3 regions of the Effusibacillus pohliae DSM 22757 genome follow, and region 1 is predicted to be linked to each of the others. Evidence: riboswitches for the same ligand, from Rfam matches in the RefSeq annotation. Region 1 holds a riboswitch; each other region holds the start of a gene.
The links. A riboswitch is a leader RNA that binds a small molecule or an ion and turns the genes downstream of it on or off. The one in region 1 is predicted to bind cyclic di-AMP.
Positions count from the first base shown of each region.

Region 2: it holds a riboswitch for cyclic di-AMP, as region 1 does, so the genes downstream of both, C230_RS21250 (3D domain-containing protein) here and C230_RS0108715 (NlpC/P60 family protein) in region 1, are expected to answer to the same signal.
Region 3: it holds a riboswitch for cyclic di-AMP, as region 1 does, so the genes downstream of both, C230_RS0104165 (TrkH family potassium uptake protein) here and C230_RS0108715 (NlpC/P60 family protein) in region 1, are expected to answer to the same signal.

Region 1 covers NZ_AQXL01000118.1:389-6,358, forward strand. The annotation lists gene C230_RS0108715 (NlpC/P60 family protein) at 821-1,600, opposite strand; cyclic di-AMP (ydaO/yuaA leader) riboswitch at 1,609-1,734, opposite strand; gene C230_RS0108720 (penicillin-binding transpeptidase domain-containing protein) at 1,909-2,277, shown strand; gene C230_RS19900 (sensor histidine kinase) at 2,283-3,665, shown strand; gene C230_RS0108730 (D-Ala-D-Ala carboxypeptidase VanY) at 3,790-4,620, shown strand; partial or broken gene C230_RS23885 (MgtC/SapB family protein) at 4,710-4,844, shown strand; gene C230_RS0108735 (NAD(P)-dependent oxidoreductase) at 4,874-5,737, opposite strand.
Region 2 covers NZ_AQXL01000108.1:11,845-20,159, forward strand. The annotation lists gene C230_RS0105715 (hypothetical protein) at 84-275, shown strand; gene C230_RS0105720 (SDR family NAD(P)-dependent oxidoreductase) at 418-1,158, shown strand; gene C230_RS22395 (hypothetical protein) at 1,174-1,317, opposite strand; gene C230_RS0105730 (hypothetical protein) at 1,352-3,304, opposite strand; gene C230_RS0105735 (glycosyltransferase family 4 protein) at 3,301-4,569, opposite strand; gene C230_RS21250 (3D domain-containing protein) at 4,703-5,437, opposite strand; cyclic di-AMP (ydaO/yuaA leader) riboswitch at 5,441-5,568, opposite strand; gene C230_RS0105745 (aminotransferase class I/II-fold pyridoxal phosphate-dependent enzyme) at 5,807-7,273, opposite strand; gene C230_RS0105750 (C40 family peptidase) at 7,443-8,108, opposite strand.
Region 3 covers NZ_AQXL01000099.1:17,290-25,604, reverse strand. The annotation lists gene C230_RS0104180 (DUF421 domain-containing protein) at 1-452, opposite strand, end outside; gene ytxC (putative sporulation protein YtxC) at 660-1,559, shown strand; gene thrS (threonine--tRNA ligase) at 1,958-3,901, shown strand; cyclic di-AMP (ydaO/yuaA leader) riboswitch at 4,092-4,226, shown strand; gene C230_RS0104165 (TrkH family potassium uptake protein) at 4,358-5,698, shown strand; gene C230_RS0104160 (potassium channel family protein) at 5,711-6,361, shown strand; gene C230_RS0104155 (TrmH family RNA methyltransferase) at 6,457-7,263, shown strand; gene C230_RS0104150 (MalY/PatB family protein) at 7,284-8,315, shown strand, end outside.

The sequences.
Region 1 (5,970 bases):
GGAAGCGTCTCTGTGCCGGATGCCATTTGAACAGAAACACTTTCGAACTGATTCAACGGACTGGTTTTCGGGTCGTTCGCGTGAAGGGGTACGCCAGTGATCTCTTTCTGGTGGTTGAGGCGGAGAACATGAAAGGCATGCCGGGGAGCGACGGACAAGTTTTCGGTGCAGAAAAAATTCAGATGTTGACAATGAAAAAAGACGTGTATCTGCCAACCGACCGAGGAACTCAGTGGAGCAAATTGGTCTCTGGAGGGGCTGAAGCGGGATCGTATTAGGCATAGTCAGTCAGGTTGCATCTATTCCAATTTTGCACATGGCGTCATAATCACAACGCAGGTCAAAAAACAGGATGTACGCGATGTTCAGCGTTTCAGTCTGCCGAAAAGAAGGGCGTAACAATTGTGCTTTGATTTCCTTTTCCCGCTTGTCGGGCGCAACGAGATAAAGGAGAGCATCTGCCGTTTGCGGCATGGAAAGGGACAGATCATGCAGGCGGAGGATTCCGGAATAAATGGACGTGCCCTTCTATGATTTGGAAATTATAGGTTTGGACTCTGCTATAATCAAACAACAGAAAGGGCATGAAGGTCACGGCTCTTCTCGGCAAGCGGCCAGCAGTATGATTCATTTGCATTCTGGGCCCGGATAAGAAGAAAGCATCACATTTGTTCCTCAGAGGGAAGGTATGCATCAGATCGTATGTACAATTCCGGGGCATCGGGAAAATAGCATGAAAGGACTCATCAAAGTGATATAGGGAGCAGCTGCCCCCTATATCACTTGTTTATGAGATCGGCAGATTGATTTCCGGACGGATTTATTGCGGCTTTACAACCGGCCGCTGTGGGGGGAGGACATAGGTATTCGGGATAACAGGAGGTTTTGCCTCATGACCCGGTATGGTTTTGCCCGGTGTCCAGGATCCTTCCGGTAATATCCGCTGCGCCGTAAAGAAATTGCTGCCCCACCAATAACGGAAATCGTTGACAATCCCAATCGCTGTCGGATTCCTGTCCGATCTTGTGCCGATGACTGCTGGTTGCCCATTGATCATTCCCATATAAATCGCTACGTGCCGAATATATTTTTTTCCGTTCGAATCTCTACCCCACCAAGTCAAAATATCCCCCGGGAGAAGATTTTCGGTGCCTTCAAGTTTCCATTTCCCGTTTACTTTTTTCGGATAAACACCCGTAATGCGGGTGCCAACGGAGCCATAATTGCGTGCGACATCGGTTATGTTAAAGCCAAAGTCTCCATAGACCAGCTTGGTGAACTCGGAACAGTCTATCAATCCTTTTGTCTGATAGGAGTTATAGCCGTGACCGTACACCATATACCCGTTGTCCATGTACCAGATCGCCCGCTCAATGACCTGATCCGCCACGCTTCCCCGTATGTTCCGATAAGCGTCCCGATACTGTTGAACCTTCACAAGCTCGTCTTTTTGATAGTCGGCATAATATTTTTTGTACTTTGCAATCGCTTCGCTTCTGGTTAAAACATCGGAAGTCGTTGCAGATGCAGGGTTCGTCAGAACCGTACCAAAACCGCCCAGGATAACGGCGGCGAGCAAAAAAATGCGGCCTTGTTTCATTTGAATCATCATCCTCCCTTTGCAGCCTGCGAGGTTAGCTGACGGGTTCGGATAAAGGGATTTACCCGACCACTCGTGGTTTCACCCCAAAACTGGATCCCCCGCGCTCCGAAGAGCTTCGGCTACGCTTTTTTTAAACATGAGCGTACTGTAATGGTACTAGGAGATCTGTGTGAAATTCCAGACACAATAATTGGCAGGCTCGATCTGTGATTTCGAAACAGCTTCGTCACATTTTTTCCATAATTGTTCGTTATAATGGAAAGTATCATAGAGGAAGATACGGATGTTGGGAACCGTTGACAGGGGTGCAGTATGTCAGCACGATTGCAAACGGCGGCAAGCGAATGAAGCCGTTTGTGGTGAAACAGATTGTTTCGCCGGACAAACAGGTGATTCAAAAAACGGAACCCCAGGTATTGTATACCGTTTCGTTCAGCCTGCAACAGTTGCAGAATGTGCGGGAAGGCATGTGGCAGGTTACGCGGGGTAGCTCGTCCCAGTATTGGGGGCTGATCGCCGAGAAAATGTTCGACATATGTTTTCAGGAGCCGCAAAAAAAAAACGGACGGGAAATGAACCGATTCAGCTGCGTACAAACCGGCGGCGTGCTGCAAAAGCCAGGGGCTGGCGGCCGCCGTTCGTTTGCCGCCAGCGGTGAGCTGCAAGGAGAGTGACCTGTGTGAAACGATCGCTTCAATCAAAAATGGCGTGGACATTGACAGCCCTTGCATTCGCTGTTGCATTGCTCACCTGCTGGATTTTGAATGCTGCGGACCGTTATCATTTTGTGCAGTACGTGGAACAGAACCGGCAACTTCGCAATCAACGGATTGCCCATGTCCTGGGGCAGGCCTATGAACGAAACGGCGGTTGGGGCAAGACAACGGGCATCGAAGTCGCTCAGCTCAGCGAACTGGAAGGCGTTCATATCCATCTGCTGGATGCTCACAGGAGCGTGATCTGGGAAAGTGACGCCTTCGCAACCGGCAGCCAGGACCTTTCGGTGCGGCAAGCGCCTGAAGCAACAAACGGTTACGAGCTGGTGCCGGTTCAATCCCGTGGTACCACCGTCGGTTATGCCGAAATTTTTTATCACGACCCGCAATCGTACAGTCAACTGGACTGGCACTATCGCCGGGCGATGACACAGGGCGCGATCGGCGCCATTTTCCCTGTCCTGGTGCTGTCGCTTGTGGTGAGCTGGTATCTGTCCCGCCGCATCACGCGCCCGCTGACGGAGATGATCCATTTGGCATGGCAGATGCGGAAGGGCAACCTCAGTGTTCGCATTGAAAATCCGCCCGGGAACAATGAGTTGACCCAACTGGCCCAGTCGCTCAACCATTTGGCAGATGAATTGCAGAAACAGGACAAGCTTCGCCGCACTTTGACGGCCGATGTGGCGCATGAATTGCGTACACCTCTGGCAACTTTGAAGAGCCATTTGGAAGCATTGATCGACGGCATCTGGAAACCTACGAAGTCTCGGTTCGAAGCTTGCCTCGAAGAGGTGGAGCGCCTGATTTCTTTGGTTTCCAGCTTGGAATCCCTCACGCGGGCAGAAAGCGACAGCATGCAACTGGAGCTCGAATTCCTCGACCTGGCAGAGGTTACGCGTTCGATTATCGATCTGGTTTCCCCTAACTATGCTGCCAAAGGGGTACGTCTGGAATTTCGGGCGGAGGGGTCGTTTGCAGTTCCACTGGATAAAGACAGGTGGAAACATATCCTGCTGAACCTGCTGGATAATGCGTTGAAATATACCGACCCGGGCGGTACGGTTTGCATCAGCGCGGCACGGAGTTCGCCCAAAGAGGTTTTGGTCACCGTCCAGGATACAGGTATTGGGATCAGGGAAGAGGATCTGCCGTTTATTTTTGAACGGTTTTACCGGGCGGACAAATCGCGAAACCGCGCAACCGGCGGAGCGGGAATCGGACTGGCCATCGTCAAAAAGCATGTAGAGGCCCATCATGGAACGATTGAGGTGGAAAGCCAGCCCGGCAAAGGGACCGCCTTCCGGATCCGGTTGCCTCTGAAAGATCCAAAATGGATGGATTAAAGAACGCGAATCTTATATTTTCCACATCAGGGCTTATTCTGTTGGGGGACTGCATTCGCTATAATAGGACAGACTGGAGAATGCGGCGGTAAATCACACAACACGTGATGGATAGGAAGGTACTATGCGAAAAATTCGATTGATCTCTTTTACCCGTTTGCTGCTTGTGGGAGTCATAACTCTGGCGACCGGATGCAATGGCCTGAAAACCGGCCAGAAGGCCATATTCCCCGGCGTTTTCACACCGTCTGCTCCGTCCCCGGATGCAGATACAGCTTCTCATGCAAATCCGTGGTCGCCTGCGAATCCGGAAGCTGCGGGAAGCTCAGACACTATTGTGCCCAAAAATGACGAGGTCCAAGTCGCCGCGAAACCGGATGATATCGCCGTACTTGTCAATAAAAAGAATATGCTCCCGGCCAACTATAAGCCATCGGATCTGGTCGAACCGGCGGTTCCGTTTATTTTCAGGGAGAAAGATGAACGGCGCTTAATGCGAAAGGAAGCGGCCCAAGCACTGGAAAGGCTGATCGCCGGAGCCGGGAAGGACGGCATTTATCTTGCGGTCGTATCCGCTTATCGTTCCTATGATACGCAAAAAACGTTGTTTGCCTACTATATAAAAACACAAGGGGAAGAAGCGGCTCGAAAATACAGTGCGGAGCCAGGTCACAGCGAACATCAGACAGGGCTTGCTGTCGATGTTTCCGGCAGTACCGGAAAATGTGCAGCCGAGGATTGCTTTGCTGATACGCCGGAGGCGAAATGGTTGGCCCAGCATGCGGCCGAATATGGATTTATCATCCGGTACCCGAAAGGCAAAGAATCCGTTACCGGATATAACTACGAACCATGGCACATTCGCTATGTAGGCACGAAGATGGCCAAAGAAATTGCCGAAAAAGGATTCACGCTGGAAGAATATCTGCGAAATGCCGTTCCTGCGTCTGAATAATTGCGTCTGAATAATAACGAGATGGAGTCACATGGTTACTCTTTCTGGAAAAAAATAAACATCGAAAGCAAGTTGCGGATCTGGGACCGATCACGATTGTATCGATTTACAGGGTCGAATTGTACAGCAAGCCGAACAGCGGGAAGATGGTGGACCCGATGCGGCTTGCTGCGCAGATCGTCTATAAGACCGTTGGGATCGCGATGGCGGGTGCCACGGTCTTATGGTTAACGGTTTCTTGATTATGTAATTTTTATTTGTCCAGCAGTTTGAACAGCGCTTGCGTTCCGCACTCTTCGAAGCCTTCGGCGGCCAGCCTGTCGTACAGGGACTTCGCCAGTTCCAGCCCTGGCGTCCAGAGCCCCATTTCTTTCGCCGATTGCAAAGCGATCTGCATGTCTTTGATGAAATGCTTCACATAAAAGCCCGGCTCGAAATTTCCGGCGATCATGCGGGGGGCCAGATTGCTGAGCGACCAGCTGCCGGCTGCCCCGGTCGATATGCTCTGCAACACGCGTTCAGGATCAAGTCCGGCTTTCTTCGCGTAGGCGATCGCTTCGCACACCCCGATCATGTTGGAGGCGATCGCGATCTGGTTGCACATTTTGGTGTGCTGTCCCGCACCGGCTTCCCCCTGCCAGACGATGTTGGTTCCCATCCGGCTGAAAATTGGTTTCATCGCTTCAAAATCTTCCACATTGCCCCCCACCATGATCGCCAGTCTGGCTTCTCTCGCGCCGATGTCGCCGCCCGAAACGGGAGCATCCAGGGCATGGATTCCTTTCGTTTTTGCCGCTTCGTAGATTTTTTTCGCCAGCGTGGGTGAAGAAGTGGTCATGTCAATTACATATGTGCCCTTCCCGGCGTTGGCGAGGATCCCGTTTTCGCCCAAATACAGTTCTTCCACGTCTTTCGGGTAGCCGACCATCGTGATCACGACATCTGCCTGAGCAGCCAGGTTGGCCACCGACTGCTCCCATTTTGCCCCCATCTCGACCAGCTCTTCCGCTTTCGATCTGGTGCGGTTGTACACGAGTAATGGATACCCCGCTTTGAGAAGATGGGAAGCCATGCTTTTTCCCATAACGCCCGTGCCGATAAAGCCGATCGTTTCCATCCAGATCCCTCCTCGGTTTATCCCCATTATATATCAAAAACGGGCGGCGAAAGGAGCCGGCGACCGGACCGAATACCGTCTGCCGCTGCTGCGGGGAACTTTACATAACATTTCACTCAAACCGATTTTCGCCGATTATTCGTGTAATTCTACACGCCAGTCAAAAATACTACTGATTTCGCCGTTGTTATTGATTTGCAATGGAAAACTGGCTTCCGTATAATAAACTGTAC
Region 2 (8,315 bases), on a different contig from region 1:
ATAGAATATTTCAACAATACATGATCTTCCGTTATAACAAGTCTGCTCGACTTGTACACTATCCATACAGGGAGGCGCTGGCGATGGATGGGTGGGTAATGGTGTTGCTCGTTCTGCAATTGTTGCTTATTATCGGTTTGCTGGTTTATTTTATCCGTTCCGGTTCATGGGACGAAGAGGTGAAGTATGCGGTGCTGGAGGAGGAAGAGACAGATCCGGACGTCCTGCCGAACCCATACCGGAAAGCGTGGCAGGACTATCTGTCGTCCCGTTAGGTTTTGGTGGGTCCGCAGCACTCCGACCGCCGCAAGGCCTGCCGCGTTGCGGGGTGCAGTCGTTTTGCCGGATGAGGTTGACGCTCAACCGGTCCCATATCCTTCGCGGCACGTATTCGTCGTTTGGTGGAGGAGGTCTTCCATGCGTCTGACTGATCGAATTGCAATCGTAACCGGTTCCGGCCAGGGAATTGGCCGGTCGATCGCCGAAACGTTCGCGCGGGAAGGGGCAACTGTCATCATTGCGGAAAAATCGCCGGAAGCCGGACAGGCAGCTGAAGCGTCCATCCGCGACACGGGCGGCAGCGCCCATTTTTTCAAGACCGATGTGGCAGACCCGCGGTCGGTTGAACATCTGATGCGCCGGGTGGATGAGCAGTTCGGCGCGCTGCATGTTTTGGTCAATAACGCCGGTGTCTCCCACTTTTCGCCGATTGACGAATTAACGGTAGAAACGTGGGATGCGATTCTGAACGTCAACCTGCGCGGCCCGTTCTTATGCTCACAGGCGGCCGCCCCGCTGATGCGCCGGTCGGGAGGAGGATCGATCATCCAGATTGCGTCGACCCGCGCCCTCATGTCAGAACCAGGCAATGAAGCATACGCCGCATCGAAAGGAGGCTTGCTGGCGCTGACGCATGCGCTGGCCAACTCGCTTGGCCCCGACATTCGCGTCAATGCGATCTGTCCCGGCTGGATCCACATCGGCGGCGATCCGCTGCGCCCGATCGATCACGCGCAACACCCGGCGGGCCGGGTCGGCAGGCCGCAAGACATTGCAAACGCTTGCCTGTTTCTTGCTACCGATGAATCGTCGTTCATGACCGGCCAGCGGCTGGTGATTGACGGCGGCATGACAATCAAAATGATTTACGCCGATTGACCTGCTCCCTCCGCTTCATTCGCCGTGCGGCCCCGTTTCCACTCCCAACCGCTCGTCAATGAACAGTTCGTCAAACGGAGATTCGTCGGACAGGTCACGTACCCATGCCAGAAAATCTTCCTCCTCCACTTCGATGTACCCGTGATCCTGCTCACGCATGCCGCATCCCTCCTGTTGTCGGTCCGGTTTTCCGTTAGGATGTTCGTTCTTCCGCCAACTCATCCTGCATGCGCGCGTCAGCCGCAACCGGCTGCCGGACCATTGTCGCCGTCAACATCGGAACGGCCGCAAACAGCATCAGGCCGGCAGCCGCCAGCACGCCGGAATCGTTCAGCAAAAACGCTGCCAAGCCGGCGACAAGAAAGGGGCGGGCCGGTGTGATCGGCGGCCGTGCCTCACCAGGCTGGCGAAACAAACGGGGGTTCCATACATCCAGTACAAGCAGGAGCAACACGGCCAAAAACAGCTGGCCCCACACGGATACACCCAGCAGCCACCAGTTAAGCGCCCATTTTCGCCGGGCCATTTGCCACAAATCGGAAAAATCCCCCTGCATCAAGAGCGTTACTGCACGGCCGATATGCGTCTGTTCAGCGGCCGGCAGCGCTCCATTCAGCAACAGCATGCCGGCCAGCACCGCCATCGTCCCACCGCAGACCCAGGCCCATTTTTTTCGGAACAGCGGGGGTTGCAACTCCGACGTGAGGATGTACCCGTATGCAATTGAAGCTGCCAGTGCGCCGCCGGCGTTGGTTCCGAACTGCGGCGCGGCAAGCAGGTACACGATCAGCACAAATGAGATCGCGCCGATGATGCGAACCCTTTTTTGGCGGTTCGGATACCGCTGCCGCAGAACAAAATAGGCCAGCATGGAAGCGCCGATCAGGACCCCCATATACTCGTTGCCGATCCCGTAATAACGGGCTCCGCCAAACAGATCGTAGCCCAAAAACGAAAACTTCATCCACTCCCCTTGCTGCAGCATATCGAGCACGATCAGTCCGATCGTCACGCCGCAAAGCGCGAGCCAACGGGTGAGAACATTTTTTACCAAAGCCAGGCTTGTCCAAGCCAGCCCCGTCAGGCTCAGCCATTTGATCGGCGTGTCGGTTGCCGGCTGGATTCCGATCATCGGAAAAGCCAGGTATATCGCAGGCATCGCCAGCAAGTCGGTCAACAGATGGCCAAGCCAAGCCGGGTTTCGCTTGCCCCGCAACCGGAACGCGGCAGCCATCACCAGTACACCCAGCGTGACGCCGACATAGCCTTTTACAAAAATCGGCCTGTACCGGTTGAGCCACGCTGCAGTTTCGATTTGTTGGGACAGATAAGCGGGCGATGGCGAGAGTGACGGAAGCGAACCGACCACCTGTCCGGGGCCATCTTTCAGATAAGTAGGCAGCCCCAGAAAGGACAACACGGTAGGCGCGATGTCAAAAATGCTGACCACCCCCGCTTGCCGGGTGGTGTTTGATGAGAGTAGGCAGCGCGGTTCCACCCCTCCCCCGTGCATCAGCACAACCCCCGCCGATTTCCGGCCGATGCCGATGTCGGCAAATGAGACGGGACTTGCCACGATCAACAGATGCCGGATGTCAGTCTCATTCAGCAGCTTGCCGATCAGCCGATCCGCTTCCCCCAGACGCTCCTGATACTTTTGCCGGAACTCGGAGGGCTGCATCCGGCTGCGGGCGGCGACGATCGACAGCAGGTCGTCCGGCTGTATGATCAGCAAATTGGCAGTTTCCCGCAAATTTTTGTACTGTTGGTACAATTGATCGTAACCGGCCGCTTTCTCACCGTCCGCAAGCTGCCCGATGGTGGCCACGCGCCCGCCTGCTCGGACGATCGTTTCCTGTAGCGCTCCCGCGTTGGCCGGATTCAGGCTGCCGGACCCGATCGCAAGGTAGCCTGCCTCGTCACCTCCGCGCAACGGCAGTACCACATTGGCGGCCGCACCCGACTCTGCCATTCGGAACAGGTTGGGAGTCGACTTGGGATTTATCAATTCCCAGGCAAGACCCGGCACCAGCATGATCGTTGCCTGATTTTCCCGTTCCTGCAAAGCAGAAGCCGGGACCGCTTGCAGGCAAACCAGCAGCGCCAGCCACACACAAACCGTTATCCGCATTCCGCACAGCCTCATGCGAATTCCCTCCGCTCCAAAACTTCCCGGTAGACCCGAATCGTATGGCGAATCATCCGCTCCAGTGAAAATCGTTCCTCTGCCCGCCGCCTGCCGGCGATTGCCAGCGCGCGTCGCAACTGTTCGTTCGCGAGCACCTGCTGCATGCAGCCGGCCAGCCGCCGGGGATCGTCGGCTGGCACAAGCATGCCGGCACCTGCAGCTTCTGTACAGACATCGCCGCGGTTTTCCCAACCCGCCATGTCAGTGGCCGGATTGCCACCGCTTTCCAAACATGCTGTGTCTATACCTTGGTTGACGCGGATCGGCGTACCTGCGGTGTCCGTCACTGGTTGCCCCAGGCTTCCCACCAGTTCCGGCAGCCCGCCGACAGCGGTCGCGATCACCGGCACGCCTTCCCGCATCGCTTCCAACACCGCCAATCCAAACCCTTCGCGGCGGGAACTCTGCACATACAGATCAAAACCGGGGAGCAGGCGGGACGCCTCGTCCACCGCTCCCAACCAGCGGATCCGGTCCTGCAGATCGGATGAGAGCTTCTGCAAATCCCGTTTTTGCGGACCGTCGCCGATCACCGCCAGATAGCAGTTATGTCCGCTCTGGACCAGCGTGCGAAAGGCGAGCAGCAGGTCGTCCACCCCTTTTTCCGGGATGAGCCGGGCGATTGTGCCAATCACAACCGCATCCTGCGGAACATTCATCACGGTTCGCGCCTGCCTGCGGGAAAATCGGCCGGCTGCTGGAGGCAGGCCATTGTACACAACGACCACCTTGTCGGCAGTAGAACCGATTTGCCGCCGCACCTGTTCGGCCAACGCGTTAGAGACTGCGATGTATCGATCCGTGCGGGCAGCCAGCCGATTTTCCAAGTTCAAAAACAACGTTTGCAGCAACCGGTTGTCCGGCGCAATAAAATTGTGCAATGTGCAGACCAACCTCGGTTGTCGTTTGGCCAATGCGGCCGCCATCCGCCCGATCAGCGCCGCTTTCGCTCCGTGCATATGCAAAATGTCAACCGGCTGCCGGTCGAGCAGTTGGCGGAGATGCAGCACGCTGCGCAAATCGCTCCACGGGTGCATGCCGTCGCAGAGAGCAAGCGGAATTTTTGCAATTGATGACGGCAATTCGCGATACAGCGGGGACGCGGCCGGGCAGACCACGATTGCCGCAAACTCTCGGGGCGGCAGCCCGCCTGCCAGCCTTTTCACATGCTCCCGTATGCCGCCATCCGCCGGTCGAACCAGATGCATGACGCGAATCGTCACCATATCACCTCACACCGTGTTATGGGATAGGGTGCCCGTTTGCTTGGAAAATGTTTCATATATAAAAAAACAACCCGACAGAAGGTCGGGTCGTCGTGTGCCGCATGGGCGCTGATACCTGTTCAGGTTCTGTTTATTTGAGGATACGAACCTGCACGGTTTGGATGCCGAAGTCGCGCACGGATTGCGCATCCGCGTTGATATAGATGTCGATCCGGTTTCCGCGAATCGCCCCGCCGATGTCTTCAGCTACAGCCATGAAGCCATTGGCCGGTAGATTCGGATGATGGTATCCTGAGACCCAAACGCGGGTACCCAGCGGAATCACTTTCGGATCGACCGCGATCACCCCTTGTCGGACCGGCGTTCCCAGATACGTCTTTCCGCCAAATTGCCCGCTGCTTTCGGTCGGACCGTAAGCGGTCGCTCGCATGGTGAGCGTTTGTCCGGCGGTAACGGCCGGTTTCTGTCCGATGGCGGGGGACTGTTGCGCCTGCACAGCGGCCGGATTGCCGGTATCGCCCTCGCGAACGGTGTTTGCAGCCATCCCGCTGCCACCTTGCGCAGCAGCCGAAGCGCTCCCATTTCCTCCGGTGGCTGATGCACCGTTTGCATATGCCCGGGCAGCAGGTGCGCCGCTGCGGCTAGCCAGCACCGCTGACTGCGCAGCGGTCTCCGGCTCATTTTGTTTGCTTTCCTCTGCGGACTGCAAGGTCGCAGGCGGCTGCGGCTGGGATTGCTGTGCCTCGACAGTTGACTTGCCAGAATCCGCTTTGCCGTGCACTGCCTCCTTGGCCATCCACCCTCCGCCAATCAGAGCCGAAACGATCGCTGCACAGGCGGATGCCTTTTTCAAGGTCAACATCATCGTATGCACTCTCCTTCCAAGCCTCCGAAGTTAGCTGACGGGTTCGGGAGAAGGATCCCGGACGGCAGGCTTGTCGCATGCCGTCATTCACCCCAGAAAATCGGTTCCTCCGTACGCGGCGGGACAGGTGCTGACGCGTTCATCCGGAAACTGGAAGCCCCATCCTGGGCGCCCATGTTCCGAACTGAAACGGACATCCACCTCTGTGCCGGCCGCGATTCGGCTTATTTGTAAGACCCGTCCATTATACCCGGCTTGTGCGGACCGGTCATTAGTGAGTTGCTGGAAATTCGGCAAACGCCGAGTTGATCATCCTTGATCAAAAAAAACACCGTCAGGGTGTGCCCCCAACAGTGGTCAGGAACCGGATCAGGTTTGTTTCACGACCTTCACATATTCAATGTCCGGATCGTCCGGTCCTTGCACCGGCAGCCCCGCTTTCATCAGTTCGCGAATGTAGTTGACGTTTTCCCGAGTGACGATTTCCCCCGGGAGCAAAATCGGAATGCCAGGCGGATACGCCATCACCAGTTCTGCAAACGTGCGGCCGACCGCCTCGTCGAGACGCACCACTTCCGTCAGCGAATAGAACGCCTGCCGCGGCGACATGGCCAATTTTGGCATTTCAGGAAGGTGCACCTGGATCACCTGTTTGCCCGTCCGGTACATGTGTCGTTCCGCGATGCGCCGCAGCGCATGCAGCAGCGCGTCGATATTGTCCCTGGTGTCGCCGAGCGTTACAACGCAAAGAATATTGTACAAATCGGACAACTCCACTTCGATATTGAACTCTTCCCGCAGCATCTGTTCCACATCGTACCCGGTCAGCCCCAGTTTCTTGACGGAAATGGTGAGCTTTAGCGGATCCATATCGTACACGGAAGAGTTATGCAAAATTTCCCGGCCGAAGCAATACAGCCCCTCGATCCTGTTAATTTCGGCGCGGGCGTATTCGGCCAGTTCGATCGCCTGGTCGATCAGTTCCCGCCCGTGAATCGCCAGATGTTTGCGGGCCACGTCAAGCGACGCCAGCAGCAAATACGACGTCGAAGTGGTGGTCAGCATCGACATGATCGCATGCACGTGATCGGGATTGACCAAACCTTCTTTCACGTTGAGCACAGAACTTTGCGTCATCGAGCCACCCAGCTTGTGCACCGAAGTGGCAGCCATGTCCGCGCCCGCTTGCATGGCAGACAAGGGCAATTTTTCGTGAAAATGGATGTGTACGCCATGCGCCTCATCCACAATCACCGGTACGCCTCGTTCATGCGCCAGGTCGACGATCGACTTGAGGTCGCAGGCAACCCCAAAGTAGGTGGGATTGATCAGCAGCACCCCTTTCGCGTCCGGATGCTGGTCGAGCGTGCGGCGAACCGTGTCATACGACACTCCGTGCGCGATTCCGAGATTTTGGTCCAGTTCCGGATGCATAAACACCGGTTCCGCTCCCGCCAAAATGATCGCAGCCGATACGGACTTGTGGACATTGCGCGGCACCAGCAGCTTGTCCCCCGGTCCCACCACCGACATCACCATTGTCATGATCGCGCCCGATGTACCCTGCACCGAGAAAAACGTATAGTCAGCGCCAAACGCTTTGGCCGCCAGTTCCTGCGCTTCCCGGATCATCCCTTTCGGATTGTGCAGGTCATCCAACGGCGCAATATTGATTAAATCGATCGACAGCGCGTTCTCTCCGATAAAATCGCGGAACTCCTTCGCCATCCCGGCCCCTTTTTTATGGCCCGGAATGTGAAACTGGATCGGATTCTTCTGCGCGTGTTCGACAAGCGTGGTGAACAGAGGCGTGCGCTCTTGTTCATTTGCGTTCAATTCAACTTCCCAACCTTTCTCAAAAAACTTGGCATCCGCCAAGCGATTGGCGCAGGGGAATGCCACAGTCGGCAGTTGCACCTGAAAACATACAGCAGTTAGTATAGCAAAAGCTGGTCCATCGCGAAAGTAAAAAAATACAAACCGCCGGCAGCGGTTTGCATCTGCATTAAAAATAACTTCTGGCGCCTATATAATGCGCTGTCCAATAGGGGTTGGACAGGGAGGAAATCGTCACTCCTTTTGACGAACTGGCATGGATGAACGTTCCGTCTCCCAGGTAAATCCCGACATGGGACGGACCCGGTTTGTACGTGCTGAAAAACACCAGATCGCCTGCTTCCAGCTGGCTCTTCGGTACCGGCACGCCTGCATTGAACTGCTCTTCCGACACGCGGGGCAGCGTCAATCCGTTTCGGGCAAATACGTAACCGGTAAATCCGGAGCAATCAAATCCAGTCGGGGACTGTCCACCCCAAACGTACGGAACTCCTATGTACCGTTGGGCCGTTCCCGCAATCCGCGCCTGCAGCAGCCGCTTTTCCAGCGCTCGGAACGTTTGCGGCCCGACGATCCCGTCTACGTCCAAGCCGCTGGCCTGCTGGAAGCGGATCACCGCATCCTTCGTCAGCGGACCATAGTATCCAGTAGCGGTCGCTGTGAAATACCCGAGTTCTTTCAGTTCCGTCTGCAGTGTCTGCACGTCGTTGCCGGACATCCCGAATTTCAGGATCGTATCGCCAAATGCGGCCTCCGCCCGGCCCGGCAACTGGACCGCAACGAAAATGGCAGCAGCCACTGTAATCGTCCTCCACAACTTCGCGTGCTTGTTCATCTTTGGCTTCTCCTCCCTGTTTCCCTTGATGTGGCAACCTGTCTCGGTTTTTATTGTAATAGGGAGAAGATTCAAAGAATAGCTGAAAATATTGGAAATATTCTAAAACCTAGAACCCCTTTCAGCAACCACTGCGCCGTCAAACAGCGGTTGCGACAATAAAGGAAGTAAACGAACTCTCTCTTTACGCAGTTGCCTATGAAAAAA
Region 3 (8,315 bases), on a different contig from region 1:
CGGGTGAGCGGTTTGGCGTGTTCCATCAGCTCATACCCAAGCTCCCCGTTGGCCTCGATCGTCGCCGTTTTCACGTCTGAGATGCAGGAAATCCCTTTTTGCCGCAGGCGCATTTCCAATTGGTTTTGCGTCATCCGCAGTTTTGACAGGTTTTGGGTGATCACTCGACCATTGTGGATCACCAGTGTGGCATTCCCAATCAGGATTCGTTCGAGAAAATTAAACCGAAACTGGATGAATTGAAAGAAAATCAATACCGCCACAAAGACGGCGAGCACCACCACCGTTTGCCACAATTCGCTTTCATGAATCGCATGTCCCATCGTGGTGCCGATCGCGAGAAGCGTGATTCGCTCGATGGTGGTCATCTGGGAAACCGACTTTTTCCCGGCGATCCTGAGCAGCACCATACTCGCGCACATCAAAATGACCGCTTCCCACAGAAACTTCATGTCCTGGCTCCTTTAATGGCAAATGTAAAATCGGGATTCATTGCAACCACCTTCCCTATTTTTCCCGAACCGCTTCCAATTATTTGTCGGCGACAACAGCCGCCCGCTTGTCGTGACCCAAAGTGCAATTCGTATAAGTGGTACCGCCGGAACATATACTGTATAACACTTTGGGGCTTGTTGACAGCGAATGAAAGGGTGAGGGGGTTGTACCGGTACGCGATCGGTACTGGCAAGCTGTTTGACCGGCTCGCCTGTTATCTGGAAAGGGAACTGCAGGAGACGCGGGCCGCTGGTGTCTCGTTCACGGCCGGCAGATATCGGCTGGGCGACCACTGGTATTTTACATTGGAACTGAACAATCGGGACCGGATCGAAACGGTACAGGCTGCTCTTGCGAAGGCGTTGGCCGATTTTTTGTCGCTTGAATGGGAACGCGCCTGCATCCGCCAACAGATTGCGAAGGCATATACATACTACGATGCGGACGAAGTCGATTATCTGACCGAACAAGCGGTGCACTATTTGTCCGCCTACCGGCGGCCGAGTGCCCGCTTGCCTCGCAGGGTGGAAATCGAACTGGAAATTCGCGATTATTTGCGTGAGCACTCGGTGTTGAATATAGAAGGAATGGTGTGGTTTCGCCTGCGCCAGTTGGCATACGACCGGGTGCATGCGATCGAACGGGCGATTGATGAATATTTGATGGATCGGGAATATCAGGAATTCGTCAATCTGTTGCGGGACTTTTTGCGCGTACAGCACTCCCGTTCTCCCCTGATTCACCTGATTGTGCAGCCAAACCGGATGCTTCTGGTGAATCACGACGGATGTCCGATGACACATGCACATCCGGAGGAGGTAGCGGAAGATCAGACCGATAAGGATCAGCAACAAGCAGATATGGTCATTTCCACCTTGATTACGATGGCCCCGGCTCAGTTGCGGCTGCACCTGCCAGGCCTGATGCCGGATGATACAGCGCTGGTGGAAACGGTGAAACGGGTATTTGCGGAGCGTTTGCATATGTGCAAGGGGTGCGCGCTTTGTCAGGCTACTTTGGAGATTTGTGACAATGGGCAATTTCCTCTTGACTATTCGAAATAAACTCATTATCATATGTGTCATTACAACGGATATGCAACAAATGGCGATGATCGAGGACACCGTTCATTTGCACGACTCCCAGAGAGAGGGTGCCGGAGGCTGCAAGCACCCTTGTGAAACGGCAAATGGATGACCCCCTCGTAGCTTCCCGAAGGAAGCTGTCTTCCTGCTGGCACGCGGTTGCAGCAAGCGCCGCCCGGCGGTCGGCTGGGGGCAGTCAGTATTTCGGGACGGAATCCCTCCGTTATAGGGGCAAATGAGGATCCGGAGCCAGTCCGGATTGAAGCAAGGTGGAACCACGTGAGCAGCGCGCTCTCGTCCTTGCGGACTTCGTGTCCGCGGGAATGAGGGCGCTTTTTCATTGATTCTGCAGTCTACGTATAAAGGAGGAACGTAAAATGGCAGTCGATGTGGAGAAACAAATCAAAGTCGAACTGAAAGACGGTTCCGTCAGGACCTATGCTGCCGGCACGACACTGCTGGAGATTGCGTCGTCTCTGTCGCAGCAATTGAAAAAGAACGCGGTGGTGGGGAAACTCAACGGCAAGCTGGTCGACCTGACCACGCCTGTAACGGAAGACGCAAAAATCGAACTGTTCACGTACGACGACCCGGAAGGACTCGAGACGCTGCGTCATTCGACCGCGCATTTGCTGGCACAGGCGGTGGCCCGTCTGTGGCCGGAAGTGAAGTTTGCGATCGGTCCGGTGATCGAAGACGGGTTTTACTACGATTTTTCCGGCCGTTCGTTCTCGCCTGACGATCTACCGCTAATCGAACAGGAAATGCAGAAAATCGTCAAGGAAGATCTGCCGATCCGCCGGCAGGAGATCGCCCGCGAAGAAGCGCTCAAAATGTTCGAGGAGCGGGGCGATCGTTTCAAGGTCGAAATCATCAACGACCTGCCGGAAGATGCGGTGATTTCCATTTATACGCAAGGGGAGTTCACCGATCTGTGCACCGGCCCGCACCTGCCGTCGACCGGCTGCATCAAATCGTTCAAGCTGCTTTCGATCGCCGGCGCCTACTGGCGCGGTAACGCGGAAAACGAAATGCTGCAGCGAATCTACGGCACCGCTTGGCCGAAACAGTCGCAGTTGGAAGAATACCTGCAGCGGCTGGAAGAGGCGAAGCGCCGCGACCATCGCCGGATCGGCAAGGAACTGAAGCTGTTTACGCTGTCCAAGGAGGTCGGGCAGGGGCTGCCGCTGTGGCTGCCCAACGGTTCCCGCATCCGGCGGACGATCGAGCGGTACATCGTCGATCTTGAGGAGAGCCTCGGCTACGAACATGTCTACACCCCACACTTGGCGAGTGTGGAGCTGTACAAAATTTCCGGGCACTGGGACCACTACCAGGAAGACATGTACCCGCCGATGAAAATGGACAATGAAGAACTGGTTCTGCGCCCGATGAACTGCCCGCATCACATGATGCTGTACAAAAATGAGCTGCGGAGCTACCGCGATCTCCCGCTGCGGATTGCGGAACTGGGCACCATGCACCGCTACGAGATGTCCGGGACGCTGTCAGGCCTGCAGCGGGTACGGGCGATGACGCTGAACGACGCCCATATTTTCTGCCGGCCCGACCAGATTAAGTCGGAGTTCAAGCGGGTGGTGGAGCTGATCCAGCGGGTCTACAAGGACTTCCGGATTGAGGACTACTGGTTCCGCCTGTCGTACCGCGACCCGAACAACACCGAAAAATACTACCAGGACGACGAAATGTGGGAAAAGGCGCAGTCGATGCTGAAGGAAGCGATGGACGAAATGGGTCTCCCCTATGTGGAAGCGGAAGGGGAAGCGGCGTTCTATGGGCCGAAGTTGGATGTGCAGGTGAAAACGGCGATCGGCAAGGAGGAAACCCTGTCCACCGCGCAAATCGACTTCCTGCTGCCGGAACGATTCAACCTCGAGTACGTCGGCGAAGACGGTAAAATGCACCGTCCGGTTGTGATCCATCGCGGCATTTTGAGTACGATGGAACGGATGACCGCCTATCTCATCGAGGTGTACGAGGGAGCGTTCCCCACCTGGCTGGCGCCCGTGCAGGCGAAGGTGCTGACGATTTCACCGCAGTTTGAGGAATACGGGCAAAAAGTCTATGAATACCTGAAAAGCAGGCGGATCCGCGTCGAATTCGACAACCGGAACGAAAAGATCGGTTACAAGATCCGCGAAGCCCAGATGCAGAAGATCCCCTACATGCTGGTGGTGGGAGCGAAGGAAGCGGAATCCGGCACTGTCTCCGTACGTAAACGCGGGGCGGGTGACCAGGGCGTGCAGAAGGTTGAGGAAGTGGCGGAAGCGATTTTGCGGGAGATTAAGGACCGGAAGTGACCGGCTTACCGGGCGGCGCTTGGCAAATGGGCGCTGCCCGGATTTTTTTGTGTGGTGTTGCAAACCGGAGCTTGGCTGAGAAAAACGGTCATGGCAGGAAAATAACGGATGTAGCAAGCTTTCACATGCAAAAAAAGACAATTGCTGGACTCGCTTCTTGCAGGCGGGAAGAGTATGCTTAGTTCAATAGTCCAGATCAAGGCCTAATCCCGTCGCGGGAACGGAGGACCCGATTGTTTGGGGTTCATCCTGCGCATGCAGGAGGGATGTTGATCCTTGCCATCCTACCCGTCAGCTAACTTCGTCGGCCAAAGCAAGGGGGAGGAAAATTGGCTCTTTTTCTTCGGTGCAACTTTCCCTTTCGGGTTGAACGGGGAAGCATGTGCCGTTTTTTTGTTTTTCCAAAACTGGGCATTCTACTGTTGTACGGTTTGGGGTGGAAAGAGGAGGACTCAGATGAAGCAATCACTTGAGAAGTGGTTGACCCCTGCGCGGATTCTGACTGTCGGCTTTGCAGCCCTGATTCTGGTCGGGGGTGCGCTGCTCAGTCTGCCGATCGCTTCCAACAGCGGAGTCGGTCTTAATTTTTTGGACGCCTTGTTTACGGCCACTTCCGCCACATGCGTGACCGGTCTGGTGGTGGTCGATACGTTGACCCAATTCAATTTGTTCGGACAGCTGGTGATCCTGACCTTGATCCAGGTCGGCGGACTTGGGTTTATGACGGTCGCCACCTTTATCATTATTTACACCGGCAGACGGATTGGATTGAAAGAAAGGTTGGTCATCCAGGAAGCGCTCAACGTCAATTCGATGGAGGGCGTGATCCGGCTGGCCCGCAACATCGTTTTGATCACGGTCGGGATCGAACTGATTTTTGCTGCGATCCTCGCTGTCCGCTTTTCGGTGGAGATGCCGGTCGGTCAGGCGATTTACTATGGAATCTTTCACGCGGTCTCCGCTTTTTGCAATGCGGGGTTTGACCTGTTTGGCGACTTTAAAAGTTTGACTGGTTTCGTGGACGATCCGACGGTCAACCTGGTGATCATGCTCCTGATCATTCTGGGAGGGCTGGGCTTCACAGTGCTGGTCGATCTGTGGAAGGCGCCAAAACCAGCGCGCTTGTCGCTGCACTCGAAACTGGTGCTGACGATGACAAGCGCATTGCTGCTGATCGGTGCAATCGGCTACTTCTTGTTGGAGATGCACAATCCGAAGACGCTCGGGTCGCTCGGTTGGGACGGCAAAATTCTCGCCTCGCTGTTCGCATCCACCACCGCCAGAACGGCCGGGTATGCGACGATCGATTATGGTTCGATCACGGATGCTTCGAAATTGTGGACGATTTTGTTAATGTTTATCGGTGCTTCACCGGGGTCGACGGGGGGCGGTATCAAAACGGTTACGACGATCGTGATTTTGCTGCACGTGTATAGCGTCATCACCGGCAAGGACACCACGTCTGCGTTCCGCAAAAGCATCGATCTGAAAACCATTTACAAATCGTTTGCGATAGCCGTTGTTTCCGCCATCATGTTGCTGGCTGTCACTTTTACCTTGACGATCACGGAGCAGAAAGAATTCATCCGGCTTTTGTTTGAAGCAACGTCCGCGTTTGGCACGGTCGGTTTGTCGACCAATTTGACGCCCGAATTGTCTCATGCCGGCAGAGCGATTCTGATTTTGATGATGTTTGCCGGCCGGGTCGGACCGCTCACCCTGGCGCTGGCCTTGGCCGCCCGCGCACAGGACAAAGCATTGATCAAATACCCGGAAGAAAAATTGTTCGTGGGCTAGGAGGTTTCTTTCATGAAGCAGTATGCGGTGATTGGGATGGGCCGCTTTGGAACGAGCGTGGCGAAAACGCTGTATGAGATGGGATATGAAGTGCTCGGCATCGACACGAATAAAGACCGTATCCAGGATGCGGTGGATTTTGTGACGCATGCGGTCACAGCTGACTCAACCGACGAGAACGCCCTGAAAGCATTGGGAATTCGGAATTTTGACGTGGTGGTGGTGGCGATTGGCGCCGATATCCAGGCTTCGATCATGACCACATTGATTCTGAAAGAGTTGGGCGTTAAAAAAATCGTGGTGAAAGCGCAAAGCGAGCTGCACGGCAAGGTGTTGGAAAAAATCGGCGCCGATCGGGTGGTTTACCCGGAGCGGGACATGGGAGTCCGCGTTGCGCATAACCTGATTTCGCCAAACATCCTGGATTATATCGAACTGTCGCCGGAATACAGCATGGTCGAGATTGTGGCCAACGAAAAGATGGTCGGCAAGACGCTCGCCGAGTCGGATATCCGGCGGAAGTTTGGCTGCACCGTGATGGCGATCAAATCGGGCGATCAGATCAACATTTCGCCGATGGCGCAGGATAGGATCAAACAAGGGGATGTGCTGGTCGTAGTCGGCAAAAACGAAGATTTGCAGGAACTTGAGGAACAGGCGTAGCTGCGCCTGCCTCCGATTGGGCCGGCAGTCGTGGCAGAACTCGGTTCGGTCGGACGCAGGCCAAATGTTGTCTTGTGAAAGAAAGGGGATTGCAGGTGGAACGGATTACATCTTCACGTAACAGTCGTGTTAAAGAATGGGCGGCTTTAAAGCAGAAAAAGTTCAGGGATCAGACCGGCCGATTTTTGATCGAAGGCATTCGGCTTGTCGAGGACGCGGTGGAATCGGGGGCGCCGCTGGAAACGGTGCTGATTCTCGAGGAGCTGCTGCCGACCGGACGGGTCGACCGGATTCTCAACGGGTCCCTTTCGCTCGGCGCGGAACTGATCCAGGTCAACCAGGCGGTGATTGAGCATGTGGCAGATACCAGGACGCCGCAAGGCGTGATCGCGATCGGCCAGCAGTATCAGCATGACTGGCAAGGCTTGCTCGCCGCCAGGCAGAATCCGTTGTATCTGGTGGCGGATGCGGTTCAGGATCCGGGAAATCTCGGCACGATGATTCGCTCGGCGGATGCGGTCGGGGCGACGGCGGTGTTTGTCGGAACGGGCAGCGTGGACCTCTATAACCCGAAAGTGGTTCGGGCGACGATGGGATCGCTGTTTCATTTGCCGATTGTAGAAGTTTCCTTGCCAGAATTGCTGCCGATTTTGCGGGAACATCAGGTGACCGTCATCGGCACTTCGACCGATGTCGAAACGGATCTCTACTCGCAAGATTTGGCAGGCGGGATCGCGGTTGTGATCGGCTCCGAGGCGCATGGTATTTCCGAGGAAATCCGACAAGCGATCGACCGTTGGTTGTCGATTCCGATGCCCGGCAAAGCCGATTCCTTGAATGCTGCCATCTCTTCGAGCGTGATTCTGTACGAAGCGCTGAGGCAAAGAAGGGTGAAGGAGTAGGCGCGTAAGGAGGTGGCAGGATGAGATATGACTTTGACCGGGAAATCAATCGTCTGAACACTGCCAGTGAAAAATGGGACGGTTTGGAAGCGCGCTTTGGCGTGAAGAACGCAATTCCGATGTGGGTGGCGGACATGGATTTTATGTCTCCCGCGCCTATCATGGAAGCGTTGCAGCGGCGGGTGGCACACGGCGTCTTCGGTTACACGATGAGACCCGATTCGTATTATGACTCGATTGTCGAGTGGCTGAAAAGAAGGCATGATTGGCACATCGAGAAAGAATGGATCGCACATGGTCCCGGTGTAGTGCCGGCTCTTTCCGTGCTGATCGGAGCGTTTACACAACCGGGCGATAAAATCATCATCCAGCCGCCCGTCTACCATGCGTTTTTCCGCATCATCCGGGGGCAGCAGCGGGAAATCGTCAACAATCCGCTGAAATGGGAAAACGGGCGCTATACGATGGATTTTGACGATCTCGAAGCGAAAATCGACCCGGCCGTCAAAATGCTGATTCTTTGCAGTCCGCACAATCCGGTGGGGAGGGTCTGGAGCTGGGAAGAGCTTGCGCGGTTGGGGGAAATCTGCGGGCAGCACAACATTCTCGTCATTTCGGACGAAATTCATTTTGACCTCGTGTACAGGCCAAACAGGCATATCCCTTTTGCTTCCATCTCGCAAGAGTTTGCCGACCGCTCGATCACCTGCATTTCGCCCAGCAAAACGTTCAACCTGTTGGGGCTGCAAACCGCCAGCGTCATTATTCCGAACAGCCAGCTTCGCCGTGCGTTTCAGCGGGAGATCGGCCGGTTGGCCATCGGTTCGCCCAACACGTTTGGGGTCGTCGCCCTGGAGAGCGCCTATCGCCACGGCGAAGAATGGTTGGAGCAGTTGATCGAGTATCTGCAAGGAAACGTGGATTTGGTCAGCCGTTACTGTCAAGAACGGATTCCGCAAATCAAAGTGATCGAGCCGGAAGGCACCTACCTGGTCTGGCTGGATTGCCGGGAATTGGGGCTTTCCGCCGGAGAGCTGGACCGGTTTATGCTT